DNA from 3 places in the Pseudoxanthomonas sp. LARHCG66 genome. Region 2 is predicted to be linked to each of the others. Evidence: predicted binding sites of a transcription regulator. Region 2 holds the regulator's gene; each other region holds the start of a gene.

Region 1 (6,473 bases), on a different contig from region 2:
TGTGTCCGCCGGCAAGCTGGACGGCAAGATCGATACCAGCCGCCAGGACGAAGTGGGCCAGCTGCTGACCGCCATGCAGCGCATGCAGACGCAGGTGCAGTCGGTGATTTCCGCCCAGAGCGAAATGGCCGCGCGCCACGACGAGGGCCAGATCAGCTATCGCATGGACGACAGTGCGTTCCCGGGCGAGTACGGCCGCATGGTGCGCGACACCAACGCCCTGGTCGCCTCGCACCTGCAGGCCATCGGCGACGCACTGAAGATCATGCAGCGTTACTCGATCGGCGACCTGAGCCTGGACATGCCCAAGCTGCCGGGCGAGAAGGCCAACCTCACCGAGACGATGGACGCCACCAAGGCCAACCTGTCGGCGATCAACGGCGAGATCAAGCGCCTGGCGATGTCCGCTTCCTCCGGCGATTTCAGCCAGCGCGGCGACGTGGACAAGTACCAGTACGACTTCCGCGACATGATCGACGGCCTGAACCAGCTGATGGAAACCACCGACGGCAACCTCGCCGAGGTCTCCGAACTGCTGCAGGCCATCGCACGCGGCGACCTGACCGCACGGATGGAAGGCGACTTCCACGGCGTCTTCGCCACCATGCGCGATGACGCGGACGCCACCGTCGCCCAGTTGACCGACATCGTCGGCCGCATCCAGGACGCGTCGACCAGCATCAACACCGCTGCCGGCGAAATCGCGTCCGGCAACAGCGACCTGTCGCGCCGTACCGAGCAGCAGGCCGCCAACCTGGAAGAAACCGCCGCCTCGATGGAGGAACTGACCTCCACCGTGCGCCAGAATGCCGAGTCGGCCCGCCAGGCCAACCAGTTGGCCATCGGTGCCGCCGGGGTCGCCTCGCAAGGCGGTGAAGTGGTCGGCAAGGTCGTCACCACGATGCGCGACATCGAGCAGTCGTCGAAGAAGATCGCCGACATCATCTCGGTCATCGATGGCATCGCCTTCCAGACCAACATCCTGGCCTTGAACGCGGCCGTGGAAGCCGCCCGTGCCGGCGAGCAGGGTCGTGGTTTCGCGGTGGTCGCTTCGGAAGTCCGGACGCTGGCCCAGCGCAGCGCAAATGCCGCCAAGGAGATCAAGGGCCTGATCGAGACCTCGGTGGACAAGGTGGCCGATGGCTCCAAGCTGGTGAACCAGGCAGGCGCGACGATGGGCGAGATCGTCGCCAGCGTGCAGCGCGTGACCGACATCATGGCCGAGATCTCGGCCGCCTCGCAGGAACAGAGCGCCGGCATCGAACAGGTCAACCAGACCATCACCCAGATGGACGAAACCACCCAGCAGAACGCCGCGCTGGTGGAAGAAGCCTCTGCCGCCGCCCGTTCGATGGAAGAGCAGGCACAGGCGCTGAGCGAGTCGGTGTCGGTGTTCAAGCTGCATGCCCACGCCGCCCCGACCGCCCCGACCGCCGCGGTCGCCAAGCCGGCCAAGGCAGCAGCCCCGGTTCCGTCCAGGCCCGCGCCGCGCGCCGCCACGCCGTCGATGCTGGAGCCCGCCCTGGCCGATGGCGACGACTGGCAGGAATTCTGAGGCACGCGGTTTGCATCGCATCCCGGCAACAGCTCCCTTTCCCTGTCCCTGCGGCAGGGAAAGGGTCCCGCCACGCCCCTAGCCTCATCCGTCCCGTCGAGAATCCGATGTCCGTCAGTACCCGCTCCCCTGCCCCGGCTGCCACGACACGACGGACCCCTGCGCCGCTTCCCGCCGACGACGGCGCGGCAGGATCGGCGGCACGCGATTTCGAGTTCGACGACCGCGACTTCCGTCGCGTGGTCGACCTGATCCGCCAGCGCGCCGGCATCGCCCTGGCCGACGGCAAGCGCGACATGGTCTATGGCCGCCTGTCACGCAGACTGCGCGCGCTGGGCCTGCGCAGCTTCAAGGATTACCTCGACCAGCTGGAACGGGATGGTGGCGATGAGTGGCAGGCGTTCACCAACGCACTGACCACGAACCTCACCTCGTTCTTCCGCGAGCCGCACCACTTCGAGCGGCTGCAGGAAGAACTGGCGAAGCGCCGGAACGACGGCCCGCTGAAGATCTGGTCATGTGCCGCGTCCACCGGCGAAGAGCCCTACTCCATCGCCATCACCGCCTGTGAGGCCTACGGCACGCTGACCCCGCCGGTAAGCATCCTGGCCACGGACGTGGACACGCAGGTGCTGGCCACCGGCGAACGCGGCGTCTATCCGGTCGAGCGCATCGCCGGCCTGGACGACACCCTGAAGCGGCGCTATTTCCAGCGCGGCAGCGGCCCCAACGAAGGCAAGTGCCGCGTGCATCCGGCCCTGCGCCAGCTGATCGCGTTCCGCCCGCTCAACCTGCTGACCGCGCGCTACGACGTGGCCGGCCCGTTCACCGCGGTGTTCTGCCGCAACGTGATGATCTATTTCGACAAGCCCACCCAGCGCGGCATCCTGGCGCGCCTGGTGCCGCACCTGGCCGAAGACGGCATGCTGTACACCGGGCACTCGGAAAACTACCTGCACGCCGCCGACATCATCCAGCCCTGCGGTCGCACGCTGTACCGCCGCGCCGGGACCGGCGCATGAGTTCAGCCGCCGCCTCGTTCGCCGACGGCAGCGTGATGCGCTACCACGACGCCCGCTTCAAGACCGAAGCGGCCAAGCTGCTGCCCACGCAGTACCTGGTGGTGGACAACGACACCGCGCTGGTCACCGTGCTGGGCTCCTGCGTGGCCGCCTGCATCCGCGACCCGCTGCTCAAGCTGGGTGGCATGAACCACTTCCTGCTGCCGGACGGCAACGTGGGCGACGGTGCGCCCGCGCGCTACGGCAGCTTCGCGATGGAACTGCTGATCAACGACCTGCTCAAGCGGGGCGCCGCGCGCAACCGCCTGGAGGCCAAGGTCTTCGGCGGTGCCAACGTGCTGAAAGGCTTCACCAGCAACCCGGTCGGCACGCGCAATGCCGAGTTCGTCCGCAAGTACCTGGATGCCGAACGCATTCCCGTGGTCGCCGAAGACCTGCGCGGCATCCATCCGCGCAAGGTCTGGTATTTCCCCAACACCGGCCGCGTGGTCGTGCAGCGCCTGCCGCATGCCCATGATGCCGAGGTCCTGGCCGCCGAATCCGCTGCCCGCGCCCGTCTGTCGAGGGCGCCGGTCACCGGAGGCGTGGAGCTGTTCTGATGAGTAGTCCTTCCTCCTGCAAGGTGCTGATCGTCGATGACTCGGCGGTCGTGCGGCAGATGCTGACCGAGATCCTCTCGCGCGATCCGGGCATCGAAGTCGTCGGTTCCGCCGCCGATCCGCTGCTGGCCCGCGACAAGATCAAGCGCCTGAATCCCAACGTGATGACGCTGGACGTGGAAATGCCGCGCATGGACGGGTTGGCGTTCCTGGAAAACGTCATGCGCCTGCGGCCGATGCCGGTGGTGATGATCTCCTCGCTGACCGAGCGTGGCGCCGACACCACGCTGCAGGCGCTGGCGCTGGGTGCGGTGGATTTCGTGTCCAAGCCCAAACTCGATGTCGCCAGTGGATTGCAGGCGTATGCCGACGAGATCATCGCCAAGGTGAAGGCCGCCGCGAAGGCGCGTGTCCGCCCGCTGGCTCGCACCGGCGCGCCCCGCGTGGGCCTGGACACCGCGCTGCCATCCCCTCCGGCCCTGCGCTTCCGCACCACCGACCGCCTGATCGCCATCGGCGCCTCCGCCGGTGGCACCGAAGCCCTGCGCGTGGTGCTGGAACAGATGCCCGCCGACGCGCCGGCCATCGTGCTGACCCAGCACATCCCGGCCGGTTTCAGCCACGCCTTCGCGGAACGGCTGGACCGTCATTCGGCCATGGCCGTACGCGAAGCCAGCGATGGCGAAGCCATCCTGCCCGGTCACGCCTACCTGCCGCCTGGCGGCCAGCACATGCGGGTCATCCGCGACGGTGCGCGCTGGCGCTGCCGGATCGACGACGGCCCGGCGGTGAACCGGCACAAGCCGGCGGTCGACGTGCTGTTCCGCTCGGTCGCGCAGAGCGCGGGCGGCAACGCGGTGGGCGCCATCCTCACCGGCATGGGCGACGACGGTGCCCGCGGCCTGCTGGAAATGAGCCAGGCCGGCGCGCCGACCCTGGTGCAGGACGAAGCCACCAGCGTGGTCTGGGGCATGCCCGGCGCCGCCATGCGCCTGGGCGCCGCCAAGGAAGCCCTGCCGCTGGAACGCATCGCGCAGCGCCTGCTGGACCTGGCGGCAGCGATCGCCTGAGGCGCTGGCGCCGTTGTAGAAGCGACGTAAGTCGCGACCGCACGGCCGACGCTGCCCTGACTCGTACAGGCAAGGTGCTGTGGCGGGCAAGCATCCCACTCCGTCAATGCCAATGGCCCCTCCCTGCGGCGGTCGCGACTCACGTCGCTCCTACAGAAGGTCGCAACGCCCGTCACAGATCGCGGGGGATCGAAAAACCACCCGATTTCCCGCCTAAAGAGCCGATCCCTACGGCCGATACTCAACAGTGAGCTTCATCAGAGAGCACCCATGTACTCGCGCATCCTGGTTCGTCTTGCGGCACCCCTCATCCTCACCCTGCTGTTCCCGCTGTCGGTCGCCTTCGACTGGCCGAACGCGCTGCAGTGGGCCCTGCTGACTTCGCTGACGCTGGCCTGGCTGATCTTCGCCTGGCTGACGGCCGTCAACAGCCACGTGGTGTCGCCCGAGCACGCCACCGTCATCCGCGAACAGGATGCGCTGCTCACCGAGCTGCGCCGCTTCGTCAACAACGAGATCGAAGGTTCGCGCAGCGAGATCGACCGCGCCCGCGAGCTGATCCGCGAAGCCGTCAGCAACCTCGGCGGCAGCTTCGATGCGATGAACCGCAAGTCACGCGAACAGAGTGCCGCGATCTCCCGCATCATCGACCGCAATGGCGAGGGAGACCGTGCCGGCGTGGACGTGGCGCGCTTCGCGCAGAACGCCAGCCAGCGCATGGAACAGCTGGTGGAGGCACTGGAGCAGGTCGCCGGCCAGAGCGGCACCACCGTGCACCACATCGACGACATGGCGCAGCACCTGGACGGCATCTTCTCGCTGCTGGAAGACGTGAAGTCCATCGCCGACCAGACCAACCTGCTGGCGCTGAATGCCGCCATCGAAGCCGCCCGTGCCGGTGAAGCCGGTCGCGGTTTCGCGGTGGTGGCCGACGAAGTGCGCAACCTGTCCGAGCGCTCCACCGCGTTCAACGAACAGATCCGCAAGCTGGCGCACAGCTCCAAGGAATCCATCGCCAAGGTGCGCGACACAGTCTCCAACATGGCCTCGCGCGACCTGGACCGCTCCCGTGAGGCACGTTCGGAAGCCGCCGGCATGCTGAACCAGGTGGCTGCGATCAACGCCTCGCTGGGCGATGGCATGCGCGAAGTCTCGATGTGCGGCCATGCCATCGATGCCAGCGTGGCCGATGCCGTCCGCTCGCTGCAGTTCGAGGACATCGCCACCCAGTCGCTGGGCAGTGCGAACACCCACCTTGACCGCCTGACCGCGATCAACAAGGAAGCCCTCGCCCTGCAGGAACTCCTGCATCGCTCCGGCGGCGCGACCGACAACGAACTGCTCAGCGCACTGCGCCTGATCGGCAACCGCCTGCGCGACCAGCGCACCGAGTGGGAACGCCCGCCGCACAAGCCGGTCGCACAGCAGAACATGGGCGCCGGCACGGTGGAACTGTTCTGACCGCGACAGCGTCCGCACACCACTGAATCCCGACGGGGCGACCAGGATCTGGTCGCCCCGTCGCGTTCCGGACGGCAGCCCGCCCGGCTGCGGATCGCCACTGGCATACTGCAGGCTGATCGCACTGCTGCTGACGATGTCGAACCCGCCGCTTCCCTCCCCGTTCTTGCTGCAGTTGTTCCGGCTGCAGGAAGCCGAACGCCTTCAGGTGGGGCGCGCGCTGCACAACCAGGTCGGGCAGGCACTGTCGGCGATCAAGATGGGTGCGCACCTGGTGCAGTCCGAGGATGATCCGGCACAGCAGCAGGAAGACCTGCAGGACATCATCCGCACCTGCGACGAGACCGTCGCGATCCTGCGCGACCTGCATGCCACGTTGCACCCGCCCCAGCTGGAAGCGATCGGGCTGGACGCCGCATTGCGCGCCGAGCACGAACGCGTGTTTCCCGGCACCGCGGTGACACTCGCTCCGTTGCCGAACATGCCTGCGGCCGATACGGCGCTGGTGGCGTTCCGGATCGCGCAGGTCGCCATGCGCGCGGTGGCGGGTGCGGGAGGCCGGCTGGCGCTGGAGCTGGCCGGCGACGCCGATGCCGAGGGCGGACTCGCCGTCACCCTGGATGCCGATGTCCACGCGGCATGCACCGAACTGCCGCTGCTGCAGGCCCTGGCCGCGACGCTTGGCGGCGGGCTGGAATCCAGCAGCGGCGGGCGCGGCAGCCGATGGCAACTTCGCCTACCCTATGCGCCTGCACCCGTGACGCCC
Region 2 (6,473 bases):
CGCCTGGTCCGCCACAGCGTCCCCTCGCTGTCGGTGCTGGCCTACAGCGAGGTTCCCGAGGACAAGCGGTTGAAGCTGGTCGGCACGATCAGCTGAGACCGGAAGCAGCAGAACCCGACGCGACATCGAACCGGATAGCACGCCATGAAAATCAAACGCTTCGTCGCCCCCGACATGCGCACCGCCTTCGCGATGGTCCGGCAGGAACACGGCCCGGACGCGGTGATCCTGTCCAACCGGGTGACCGAGGATGGCATCGAGATCGTTGCTGCCAGCAATTACGACGAAGCGCTGGTGCAGCGCACGCTGGAAGCGATGCGCCCGGCCACGCCCCCTGCGCCGCTGCATCCGCTGCTCGACCCGGCGCCGCAGGCACCGACCGCGAACGCTCCGGCCCTGTCACCGGCCGAAGCCGCCGCCAGCTACTTCGCCCGCCGCCAGCCGGCTGTCCCCGCTGCCCCGCGTGCCGGGACCGCCAAGCCGGCCGTCGCCGCACCCGCGTCGATCGCACCGCCGGCAGCGCCCGTCGCAGCGCCACGCGCGCCGGTGGCCGCCACGCCCGCGCCGATCACCGGCGAGATTCCGGCGCCGGTCGTCCGCGACATCGCGCCGCTGCTGATCGAACCCGAATCCTTCGCCGCCAAGCTGGCCGCCTGCCTGCCGGCCGCTCCCGCCAACGAGCCGGTCGCCGCGAGCGAACCCGCAGCACCGCCGCGCCGTCAGCCCGCGCCGCGCGCCGACGCCGATGACACGCTCGATCTGGATGCGCTGCTGCCCTCGATCGCGCCGCCGGTGTCGCTGCCGGAACCCGAGCCTGCGCCGGTCGTCGCGCTGCACGCCACGCGTGCACCGGTGATCGCACCGGTACCGGCGCCCGCTGCCGTCACCGTACCGACGCTGACCGTCGTCACCGACAACGCCACGCACGCCCGCGAGAGCGACGAGCAGCTGGTGCAGATGCGCGGCGAACTGTCCGCCATGCGCGAGATGATCGAGCGCGAGATGCACCGCCTCACCGACGAACGCCTGCGCGGTTCGCCGGTGCGGATGCAGGCGATGGAACTGATGGAAGACTACGGCTTCGACGCCGGCATCACCCGCGACATCGCCCTGCAGATTCCCGCCGACACCGAATTGCACCGCGGCCGTGGCCTGATGCTGGGCCTGCTGTCGAAGAAGCTGCCGGTGGTCGACACCGACCTGCTGGAAACCGGCGGCGTCATCGCGCTGGTGGGCCCCACCGGCGCGGGCAAGACCACCACCATCGCCAAGCTCGCCGCCTGCTTCGCGCAGCGCTACAACGCACGCGACGTGGCGCTGATCACCACCGACACCGTGCGGGTCGGCGGTCGCGAGCAACTGCACGGCTACGGCCGCCAGCTCGGCATCGCCGTGCACGAGGCCGACAGCGCACAGGCCCTCGCACTGCTGCTGGAGCGCCTGCGCGACTACAAGCTGGTACTGATCGATACCGCCGGCCTGGGCCAGCGCGACCGCAACCTGGTGGGCCAGCTCAACTGGCTGCGCGCATCGGGCCAGGTGAAGACCCTGCTGTGCCTGCCGGCCAACTCGCACTTCTCCGACCTGGACGAGGTCGTCCGCCGCTTCAGCAGCGTGCAGCCGCAAGGCGTGGTGCTGACCAAGCTGGACGAGACAGGCCGCCTGGGCAGCGCCCTGTCGGTAGTCGTGGACCACCAGCTGCCGATGACCTGGGTAACCGACGGCCAGCGCGTTCCCCACGATCTCCACCGCGCCAACAGCGCCCACCTCGTGCTGCGGCTGGACCAGCTGCGCCGCGAAGCCGACGAACCCTGCTCGACCGAGGCCACCCATGTCGCCTGACCACCTGCTGCAGACCAATCCCCGCAGCACGCCGCCGGCCGCCGGCGCATTCCATCCCGTGCGCGTCATCGCCATCACCGGTGGCAAGGGCGGCGTGGGCAAGACCAACGTGTCGGTCAACCTGGCCGTGTCGCTGGCCGAAATGGGCAAGCGCACGCTGCTGATGGACGCCGACCTGGGCCTGGCCAACGTGGACGTGCTGCTCGGGTTGTCGCCGAAGTTCACCCTCGCCGACCTGGTCGCAGGACGTTGCGGACTGGAAGACGTACTGCTGGAAGGCCCCGAGGGCGTGCTGGTGGTTCCCGCCTCGTCGGGTTTCCGCCACATGGCCGAACTGGCGCCGGCCGAGCACGTGGGCCTGGTCAACGTGTTCTCCGAACTGCAGCGGGCGCTGGATTTCATGGTGGTCGACACCGCCGCCGGCATCACCGACAGCGTGCTGACCTTCTGCCAGGCCGCGCAGGACACCGTGGTGGTGGTCTGCGACGAGCCGGCCTCGATCACCGACGCCTACGCGCTGATCAAGGTGCTCGCGCGCGAGCGCGGCCTGGACCGCGTGCACGTCATCGCCAACATGGTCCGCGACCCCAACGAGGGCCGGAAGCTGTATGAAAAACTCGCCCGCGTCTGCGAGCGTTTCCTCGGCGATGTCGCCCTGCACTACCTCGGCGCGGTGCCGCAGGACGACTGGCTGCGCCGTGCGGTGCAGCGCCAGCAGCCCGTCGTGAAAGCCTATCCGGGCAGCCCATCGGCCCGCGCCATCGCCGAGATCGCGCGCATGACCGCACGCTGGCAGCCGCCGCTGGGAGCGCGCGGCAACGTCGAGTTCTTCGTCGAACGCCTGATCCAGCGGGGAGTCGCCGCATGAACACCGCCGCCGCCCAATACCGCGCCGTACAACGCAGCAGTGCGAACGATTTCGTCACCCAGCATGCCGACCTGGTCCGCCGCATCGCCCATCACCTGGCCGCGCGCCTGCCGGCCAGCGTGGAGATCGACGACCTGGTGCAGGCCGGCATGATCGGCCTGCTGGAAGCCTCGCGCAGCTACGATGCCGAGCAGGGCGCCTCGTTCGAGACCTACGCCTCCATCCGCATCCGCGGGTCGATGATCGACGAGATCCGCCGCGGCGACTGGGTACCGCGCTCGGTCCACCGTCGCGCCCGCCAGGCGGCCGCCACCGTGCGCGAGATCGAACAGCGCACCGGCCGTGCCGCCATCGCCACCGAAGTGGCGAGCGCGATGGAAATGCCGCTGCCCGAATACCTGCGCCTGATGGAAGATGCCGCGCGTGGCCAGGTGCTGAGCCTGGAATCGCACATCGACGACCATGGCGAACCCAACACCGCGCGTACCGGCGGCCCCTCGCCGCAGCAGCACTTGGAGCGCAGCGAGTTCCGCCAGCAACTGGTCAAGGCCATCGGCCACCTGCCCGAACGGGAGCAGCTGGTGCTGTCCATGTACTACGAGCAGGAGCTCAACCTGAAGGAGATCGGCGCCGTCCTCGGCGTCAGCGAGTCGCGCGTCTGCCAGATCCACGGCCAGGCCATGGTGCGGCTGCGCGGACGCCTGCAGGTGTTCGAGAAGGCCGACGCCGGCCTGGAAGACAACGACTGAAGAATCCCCACGGCCTGCCGATAAGGCTCCGGTAGGCCGCCGCGTGCAGCCCCTGCCTTGCCGTAGCCCCTGACCGGGCACGCTTTACTGGAGTTCGATGTGACCGCCAACAAGAACATGCGCATCCTCATCGTGGACGACTTTTCCACCATGCGCCGCATCATCAAGAATCTGCTCAATGACCTGGGCTATACCAATACCGCCGAGGCCGAAGACGGCAACAGCGCGTTGACCGCACTGTCCCAGGGCAGCTTCGAGTTCGTGGTCACCGACTGGAACATGCCCGGCATGACCGGCATCGAGCTGCTGAAGGCCATCCGCGCCGACGACCGCTACAAGACCCTGCCGGTGCTGATGGTCACCGCCGAGGCCAAGCGCGAGCAGATCATCGAGGCGGCGCAGAACGGCGTGAACGGCTACATCATCAAGCCGTTCACCGCGCAGACGCTGGAAGAGAAGCTGGGCAAGATCTTCGAACGCCTGGGAGCCGCTGCCTGATGAGCGCCGTGGCCGATGTCGCCGGCGCACGCGCCGCGCTGGTGGAAAAACTGCAGCACGCGCTGGATGCCCTGGAACAGGGCGACGAAGCCGGCTGGCGCCGCGAACTGGATGCCATCGCCGCCTGGCGCACGCAGCCGATGATGCAGGGCCTGGGCCGCCTGGCGCGCGAGCTGGCGCAGACGCTGGGCGAACTGCCGCCCACCGGACCGGGCGAGCTGGACGACGCCTGCGCGCGCCTGGACCATGTGGTGGAAATGACCGAACAGGCCAGCCACACCACGCTGGACCTGGCCGAACAGTGCCGTGGCTACGCCACCCAACTGAAGGGCACCGCGCTGTCGCCCGAGCAGGCGGCGCTGGTGGACAGCATCGGCAAGGGGCTGTCGGAGATGGCCCTGGCGCAGAGCTACCAGGACCTCACCGGCCAGATCATCCGTCGCGTCGCGGGCATCGTCCGTCGCGTGCACGAGGGCTTCGGCGCGCTGGGCCTGCCGCCGCCGGAGAAGAAGAACCCTTCAGATCTGGCCGGTCCGGCCGTTGCTGGTCTGGACCGCAACGCGTTTTCACAGAACGACGCAGACGACCTGCTCTCCGGACTGGGGCTGTAGGCACCCGCGAACGCGCAGCGGAACCGGAGACCTGCCATGCCCGACGCTTCCGCCCGCCGTTCCTGCCATCCCCTCGTCCTGCTGTTCGTGGGATCGCTGCTGGTCTGCGATGTTCTGGTCGGCCGCTTCCTGCGGCGTCGCCACGCGCACGCCCTGCACCTGCTCGATTCCTCCCGCTGATCACCCGTCCCGGTACCTGCCCCGCCCATGTCCGCCGTCACCCCTGAAATCGCCGCCGACTTCCTGATCGAAGCGCAGGAAATCCTCGACCGGCTGGGCGAGCAACTGGTCACGCTGGAACAGGACCCCTCCGACAGCGAGCAGCTGAACGCGGTATTCCGCGGCTTCCACACCCTGAAGGGCGGCGCCGGCTTCCTCGGCATCCAGCCGATGGTCAACCTGTGCCATGCGGCCGAAGAGACGCTGGGCCTGGTGCGCGCCGGCCAGGCGACGCTGGAACCGCAACACTTCGATGCCGCCCAGCAATCGCTGGACTGGCTGCAACAGATGCTGGATGCGATCGGTGCCGGCGAAGACCCGCCACACGCCCCGCAGATGCTGATCGACCAGTTCGATACCCGGGGGGATGCCGCACCCGCCGCGCCGAAACCCACCGCCGCGACAAGCGCCGCGCCCGCTGCGGCCGGCGCGGACCTGATCAGCGACGACGAGTTCGAGGCCTTGCTGGACCAGTTGCACGGTGATGGCGCACCCACCCGCGCCGCTGCGCCCGCACCCGTCGCGCGACCGGCACCTTCGCCCGCGAAACCGGCCGCGCCGAAGCCGGCCGCGAAAACCGGTGGCGAAACCGAACAGACCATCCGCGTGGACACCAAGCGGCTGGACGCCATCGTCAACCTGGTGGGCGAACTGGTGCTGTCGCGCAACCGCCTGAAGACATTGCGCGCGCGCATCCGCGACGAAGAACTGGACCGCGCCGTCAGCAGCCTCGACATCGCCACCGCGCGCCTGCAGACGGCGGTGATGCGCACGCGCATGCAGCCGGTGGGCAAGGTGTTCTCGCGCTTTCCCAAGGTCGCGCGCGACGTTGCCCGCCAGTTGCAGAAGGAAGTGGACCTGGAACTGGTCGGCGCCGAGACGGAGCTGGACCGCAACCTGGTGGAAGCGCTGGCCGATCCGCTGGTGCACCTGGTCCGCAACGCCATCGACCACGGTGTCGAAGTGCCCAGCCTGCGCGAAGCCTGCAGCAAGCCGCGTGCCGGCCACGTACGCCTGTCGGCGCAGCAGGAAGGCGACTTCGTCACCATCGAAATCCGCGACGACGGCGCCGGCATCGATCCCGAACGCCTGCGGGCCAAGGCGCTCGAAAAGGGCCTGATCGATCCCGAAGCCGCCGCGCGTCTGACCCACGACGAATGCCTGCAGCTGGTCTTCCTGCCCGGCTTCTCCACCAAGGCCGAGGTCACCGACATCTCAGGCCGCGGTGTGGGCATGGACGTGGTGCAATCGCGCATCCGCGAACTCAGCGGGCAGATCACCATCCATTCCGACATCGGGCGCGGCAGCCGTTTCGTCATCCGCGTGCCGCTGACCCTGGCGATCCTGCCCACCCTGCTGGTGCAGGCCGGCGACCCCGTCTATGCACTGCCGCTCGCGCGCGTGATGGAAGTGCTGCACGCACCGTCCGAAAGCCTGCGCTGGTTCGATGGCCAGGCCGTGCTGGATCGCCAGAGCCATACCTTGCCCCTGGTCGACCTGCGCCACTGGCTGCAGGTGGACCCGGTGATGACGCCCCTGCTCACCATCGTGGTGCTGCAGATGGGCGAACAACGCTTCGGCCTGATCGTCGATCAGGTGCGCGGCCGCGAAGAAGTCGTCATCAAGCCCCTGCCACGCGCCGTGCGCGGCCTGCCCGGCTACGCAGGCGCCACCCTGATCGGCGAC
Region 3 (6,473 bases), on a different contig from region 2:
ACGACGGCCATCGTGGTAGCCGTGACGGTACGCCTGGCGCTGATCACGGTAGTCGCGACGGTCATCGCGGCGGTCTTCGCGCCAGTCGCGGCGATCATCCCGCCGGTCATCCCGGCGGTCGTAGTGGTGCGAACGACCCCGGTCGTGGCCGCGATCATCGTCGCGCGCCAGCACGGGAGCGGTGACGGCGAAGGCCAGGACGGCGCAGGCCATGCTCTGGAAAATGCGCTTGGTATTCATGGAAACCCCTCTGTGTGGCACGTGAGTCCATGATGCGGATCGCATCTGAACCGATTCCCGCTGGAAAACGGTTACGGCTGTGTCAAAGGCGGGTTGGCGAAACGTATTCAGCCAGCGGTCGGGCGAGCCTTAGCGGCTATAATCGCCGCATTCCCAATTTGCCTCCCCGCCCGCCGTCCCCGGCCGGGCGCCGGGGCCTGCGTACCGGAGCCTGCATGTCCTCGCAATACATCTACACCATGAACCGGGTCAGCAAGGTGGTCCCGCCCAAGCGGCAGATCATCAAGGACATCTCGCTGTCCTTCTATCCGGGCGCCAAGATCGGCCTGCTGGGCCTGAATGGCGCCGGCAAGTCCACGGTACTGAAGATCATGGCCGGCGTGGACAAGGATTTCGAGGGTGAGGCCCGCCCGCAGCCCGGTATCAAGGTCGGCTACCTGGCGCAGGAGCCGGAGCTCAACCCTGAACACACCGTCCGCCAGGCCGTCGAGGAAGGCGTGGGCGATGTGCTGCAGGCGCAGGCCGCCCTCGAAGCCGTGTACGCCGCCTACGCCGAAGAAGGCGCCGACTTCGACGCCCTGGCCAAGGAACAGGAGCGTCTGGAAGCGATCCTCGCCGCCGGCGACGCGCACACACTGGAAAACCAGCTGGACGTGGCCGCCGACGCGCTGCGCCTGCCGCCGTGGGACGCCATCGTCGGCAAGCTGTCCGGCGGCGAGAAGCGCCGCGTGGCGCTGTGCCGCCTGCTGCTGCAGAAGCCGGACATGCTGCTGCTCGACGAACCGACCAACCACCTGGATGCCGAGTCCGTCGAGTGGCTGGAACAGTTCCTCGCCCGCTACACCGGCACCGTGGTGGCGGTCACCCATGACCGTTACTTCCTCGACAACGCCGCCGAATGGATCCTCGAACTCGACCGCGGTCGCGGCATCCCGTGGAAGGGCAACTACACCGACTGGCTGGTGCAGAAGGACGAGCGCCTGAAGCAGGAAGACAACCAGGAAAAGGCCCGCCAGAAGGCGATCCAGAAGGAACTTGAATGGTCGCGCCAGAACGCCAAGGGCGGCCGCTCCAAGGGCAAGGCGCGCCTGGCACGTCTGGAAGAACTGCAATCGGTCGACTACCAGCGCCGCAACGAGACCAACGAGATCTTCATCCCGCCGGGGGAGCGACTGGGCAACAACGTCATCGAGTTCAAGAATGTCTCGAAGAAGTTCGGCGACCGCCTGCTGATCGACAATCTGAGCTTCCTGGTCCCGGGCGGCGCGATCGTCGGCATCATCGGCCCCAACGGCGCGGGCAAGTCGACGCTGTTCAAGATGATCACCGGCCAGGAAAAGCCGGATTCCGGCACCATCACCACCGGTCCGACCGTGCAGCTGGCGTACGTGGACCAGAGCCGCGAGAAGCTGGAAGGCAACCACAACGTCTTCCAGGAGATTTCCGGCGGCCTGGACATCCTCAACATCAACGGCGTCGAGATCCAGTCGCGCGCGTACATCGGCCGCTTCAACTTCAAGGGCCAGGACCAGCAGAAAATGGTGGGCTCGCTGTCCGGCGGTGAACGCGGCCGCCTGCACATGGCCAAGACGCTGCTGCAGGGCGGCAACGTGCTGCTGCTCGACGAACCGTCCAACGACCTGGACATCGAAACCCTGCGTGCGCTGGAAGACGCGCTGCTGGAGTTCCCCGGCAACACCTTCGTCATTTCGCATGACCGCTGGTTCCTGGACCGCATCGCCACCCACATCCTCGCCTTCGAAGGCGACTCGCACGTGGAGTTCTTCCAGGGCAACTACCGCGAGTACGAGGAAGACAAGAAGCGTCGCCTGGGCGAAGACGGCGCCCGTCCGCACCGCCTGCGGTTCAAGGCGCTGAAGTGACGTGTTCGCGCGCACAGATGCGTGATCGCCTCTGACCTTGCCCAACGAGAACGCCGGCCCTGTGCCGGCGTTCTCGTCTGCGATCGGTCACTGCGTTCGACCTGCAAATGTGCGGCAATCGAATGCAAGGTGGGGTACTACCCTCCGGCGGAGGTCGCCATCACCACTGCCACCGCTACCCCCACTACCACCTGGATGACAACGAAGAAGAGCCCACAATCCAGAAGGCCGCGCAGCAGCGATTTCCAGCGCGCATACGGCTGAAACAGCTGCATCAACGAAAAGATGCCGTAAACCGTCCCGGGACCCAGCGTTGCAGAAGCAGCGCGATCGACCAGAAGACAAAGGTCTGGACGGTCAGGAAGGCCGCTATCACCAGCCATTCCGGGTAGTTCAGCGAACCGACGCGGTGAAAGGCCAACCGGAACGCCACTGCTTCGAACGGCAACAGCAGCAACGTCGCAGCCGCGAAATAGGCGTTCATCCAATCGCCGATCGACTTGGACGTGGTCGCCAACGCGGACGGCGATGCAGTTGCTCGCGTCGCCCATGCCGGTCTCCTGTCCGTGGTGCGCGGATTCCAGGCAAGCGTCGCGCATGCGTCCAACACGCGACGCCCGGCCGCCCCATCCCGGGGAAATCGCGCACCGCGACGGTGCCGATTAAAGCGCTCCGCTTGCGCGCCGATAGCGCCTCAATACGGGGAGCGACTTCACGCTGCCGCATTCTGGCGCCGTGTTGCCCCGCCCCCTTCCCCACAAGGAGCTCCATGAACGCATGCGCTGTCGCCCCCGTGCCCGACGCCGGCATCGACGACCACATCCAGTCGGTATCGGGACTGTCGGATTCCTTGCTGAAACAACTGCGTCAATCGCTGCAGAAGATCGACGAGATCAACCGCATCACCCGCATCATCTCGATGAATGCACGCATCGAGGCCGTGCGTATCGGCAGCGCCGGACGCAGCTTCGGCGTGATCGCCGAAGAGATGGACACGCTGTCGCGACGGGTCAGCGACACCGCGCAGGAAATCGACCGCATGGCGGGTCGCACCAGCACCGATCTGCGCGAGCGACTGGACCAACTGCAGACCGACGTGCGCCGGACGCGGCTGACGGACCTGGCGCTGGCCAACATCGACCTGATCGACCGCAACCTGTACGAGCGCAGTTGCGATGTGCGCTGGTGGGCTACCGATGCGGCGATCGTCGCCGCCGCACACGACCCGCAACCGGCCGCGCTCACGCATGCCAGCCAGCGGCTCGGCCAGATACTGGATTCCTACACCGTCTATTTCGACCTCGTGCTCACCGACCTGCAAGGCAATGTGCTGACCAATGGCCGGCCACGCCAGTACCCGTCCGCAGGCCACTCGGTCGCGCAGCAGGAATGGTTCCAGTCCGCCATGTCCACGCGCAATGGCGAAGAGTTCGGCTTCCAGTCCATGCATGCGAGCACGCTTGCGGGCGGTGAGCGCGTACTGGTTTACGCCTGCACGGTGCGCGAAGGCGGTCGCGTACAGGGGCGCGTGCTGGGCGTGCTCGGCATTGTGTTCCGATGGGACGCACTGGCGCAGACCATCGTGGAACGGACGCCATTGTCGGAGGTGGAATGGCGCCGTAGCCGGGTCTGCATCGTCGATGCGCAGGGCCGGCTGCTGGCCGACACGCAGTCCGGCGCGGATGCCTCGCGACTCGATTTTCCTGGGCATGCATCCCTGTTCGCCCAGCCCCGTGGCGCGATCGACGTATCCATCGAGGGCCGCGCCCATTGCGTGGCACAGGCCGCGTCACCCGGCTACGAGACCTACCGCACCGGCTGGCATTGCGTGATCGTGCAAGGCGTCGACTGACGCCAGCAGCGCGGCTCAGTCCAGCCACACCTCGCCGTCACGCACCTGCACGGCGACGGCGCACAGCGAATCGCCGCGGCAGGGCCCGGCGACACAGTCACCGCGTACGAGTTCGAACGAGGCACCGTGGGCGGCACAGACAAGGTGGCCGTTCTTGCTCTTGAGGAATTGACCAGGCGCCCAGTCCAGCCGTCTGCCGGCGTGGGGACAGACATTGAGCCATGCGCGCACATCGCCGCCATCGCGATGCAGGATCAACGACTCGGCATCGTCGCCGATCACGGCTTCAACCTCGGCGAAACCGCCGTCGGCGATGTCATTCAGTGCGCTCAGTCGCATGTCGCTTAACGAAGTCCTCACACGGTCATCAAACGGTCATCCGATACTGCGCGTACCGGCTCCGGCCGCATTCTGTCACGACGCAACGCCATGTACGCACGCCATTTCCAGTTCAATGCCTTCCGCCACGTGTTCGCTCCGCGCAAGCCGCGCCATCCGCTGCTGCGGGTCGGCCTGGGCCTGCTGGGTGTACTGCTGCTCGGTGTGCTGGTGTTCTTCAGCGTGTTCGTCGGTGCCGCGATGATCGCCGGCGGCCTGGCTTACAAGCTCCTGCGCCAGCGGGGCAAGCCCAGCGCGCGCGATGCGCGGGTGGTCGACGCGGAGTACCACGTGGTCCGCAAGCCGGTGCTGCCCCTCTCGCATTGAGCATCTTGGCGGGGCGAGCGCGTTCCCGCCTAAACTCTGCGGCCACATTCCCCGGGTGGCCGACATGACCGACATCATCCCTGCTCCGCCTGTTCCGCGCGTTCCGGTGCGCGGTGGCGGCACGTTCCCGGTGCGCCGCATCTTCTGCGTGGGCCGCAACTTCGCCGAGCACGCGCGCGAGATGGGCGCGACCGCACCCGCTTCGAAGGCCGAGCGCGGCAGCCCCGTGTTCTTCCACAAGCCGGGCGACGCGATCGTCACCGGGAATGCGGATGTTCCCTACCCGCCGGGCACGCGCGATCTGCACCACGAGGTGGAACTGGTCGTCGCACTGGGCACCGACGCACCACCCGGACCGCTCTCCCCCGGGGCCGCGAAGGCGCTGGTGATCGCCTACGGCGTCGGCCTGGACCTGACCCGTCGCGACCTGCAGGGCGCGGCCAAGGCCAAGGGCCTGCCCTGGGATACCGGCAAAGGCTTCGATCATTCCGCACCGGTCAGCGAACTGGTTCCAGCGGCGGATGTCGGGGTGCTGGAAGACCGCACGCTGACCCTGCGGGTGAACGGCGACATGCGCCAGCATGGCGCGCTGCACGACCTCATCTGGGACGTGGCCGACATCCTGCACGAGTTGTCCACGCTTTACGCACTGAAGGCGGGCGACCTGGTCTTCATGGGCACGCCCGCAGGCGTGGCTGCGCTGGTGCCGGGCGACACGTTCACCGCCACCCTCGACGGCGTGGTCGAGTTGCGCGGCCGTATTGCCGGCTGATCGACGGTGCGTGCGATATAGTCGGCGCCGACGCCGCAGAGGCGCCGACTGACGAGGACATGGGATGGGCATGATCAGCGAGTTCAAGGAGTTCGTATCGCGCGGCAACGTGGTCGACCTGGCCGTCGGCGTGGTCATCGGTGCCGCGTTCGGCAAGATCGTCAGCAGCCTGGTGGATGGCATCGTGATGCCGTTGGTGGGCCTGACGATGGGCGGTGTGAAATTCAGCGACCTGGCGGTGACCCTGCGCGCGGCGCAGGTGGATGCGGCGGGCAAGGAGATCGTGCCGGCGCTGCTGTTGAAGTATGGCGCTTTCCTGCAGACCGCCATCGACTTCCTGATCATCGCGTTCGTGATCTTCCTGTTCCTGAAAGCCTACAACCGCGTGCGTGCACCCGCGCCGGAAGCCGCCACGCCCGAGGACATCGTGCTGCTGCGCGAGATCCGGGACGCACTGAAGAAATAACGGCACGCGGCGTTCCGGATCGGCAACGCCGTCGACGGAAACACGGGGCCACGGGCTGGTAAGCTCGTGGCCTTCGTTTTTCCGGGACCCTCCATGCGTCTTGCTCCGCTGCTGCTTGCCCTGGCCGTCACCGCGCCCGCCTTCGCCGCCTCCCGCGAAACCCGCATCCCCGACACCGCACTGGCCACTGCCGCGCAACTGCGCGAGCAGGCCCTCACGGACCGCACCGGCTGGAACGTCGTCGAATCACTGACGACCGAAGTGGGCCCGCGCCTGGCCGGCAGCGAGGCCGACGCGAAGGCGGTCGCGTGGGCACAGGCGAAGTTCAAGGCACTGGGTTTCGACAAGGTTTGGATCGAACCGGTGACGTTTCCCAAGTGGGTGCGCCGCAGCGAAAGCGCGGCCGTGCTCGGCACGCACGCGCAACCGCTGACGATCACCGCGCTGGGCGGCAGCCCCGCGGGCAAGGTGGACGCGGAGATCGTGCGCTTCGCCGACCTGGCCGCACTGGAAGCGGCGCCGGCGGGCTCGCTGGCCGGCAAGATCGCCTTCGTC

The links. Region 2 encodes FliA, which starts transcription of late flagellar genes. Its sites were predicted from a motif close to TAAAGTTTNNCNNNCNNNGGCCGATAA; they were not measured.
Region 1: a site for FliA is predicted at 4,461-4,487, ahead of ACIPRS_RS17115 (methyl-accepting chemotaxis protein). Genes of this name have one in related genera too.
Region 3: a site for FliA is predicted at 2,787-2,813, ahead of ACIPRS_RS08025 (methyl-accepting chemotaxis protein). Genes of this name have one in related genera too.

What each region holds. Positions count from the first base shown of each region.
Region 1 is NZ_JBIXJW010000007.1:3,845-10,317, forward strand. Features, by position in the region: gene ACIPRS_RS17095 (methyl-accepting chemotaxis protein) at 1-1,555, shown strand, start outside; gene ACIPRS_RS17100 (CheR family methyltransferase) at 1,663-2,577, shown strand; gene cheD (chemoreceptor glutamine deamidase CheD) at 2,574-3,176, shown strand; gene ACIPRS_RS17110 (protein-glutamate methylesterase/protein-glutamine glutaminase) at 3,176-4,246, shown strand; gene ACIPRS_RS17115 (methyl-accepting chemotaxis protein) at 4,517-5,707, shown strand; gene ACIPRS_RS17120 (histidine kinase) at 5,844-6,473, shown strand, end outside.
Region 2 is NZ_JBIXJW010000010.1:32,480-38,952, forward strand. Features, by position in the region: gene flhA (flagellar biosynthesis protein FlhA) at 1-96, shown strand, start outside; gene flhF (flagellar biosynthesis protein FlhF) at 145-1,842, shown strand; partial or broken gene ACIPRS_RS18575 (MinD/ParA family protein) at 1,898-2,710, shown strand; gene ACIPRS_RS18580 (RNA polymerase sigma factor FliA) at 2,707-3,459, shown strand; gene ACIPRS_RS18585 (chemotaxis response regulator CheY) at 3,577-3,957, shown strand; gene ACIPRS_RS18590 (protein phosphatase CheZ) at 3,957-4,568, shown strand; gene ACIPRS_RS18595 (hypothetical protein) at 4,605-4,748, shown strand; gene ACIPRS_RS18600 (chemotaxis protein CheA) at 4,776-6,473, shown strand, end outside.
Region 3 is NZ_JBIXJW010000002.1:248,372-254,844, forward strand. Features, by position in the region: gene ACIPRS_RS08010 (RcnB family protein) at 1-240, opposite strand, end outside; gene ettA (energy-dependent translational throttle protein EttA) at 456-2,123, shown strand; gene ACIPRS_RS08020 (hypothetical protein) at 2,398-2,607, opposite strand; gene ACIPRS_RS08025 (methyl-accepting chemotaxis protein) at 2,893-3,975, shown strand; gene ACIPRS_RS08030 (Rieske (2Fe-2S) protein) at 3,991-4,314, opposite strand; gene ACIPRS_RS08035 (hypothetical protein) at 4,405-4,680, shown strand; gene ACIPRS_RS08040 (fumarylacetoacetate hydrolase family protein) at 4,745-5,452, shown strand; gene mscL (large-conductance mechanosensitive channel protein MscL) at 5,517-5,918, shown strand; gene ACIPRS_RS08050 (M28 family peptidase) at 6,012-6,473, shown strand, end outside.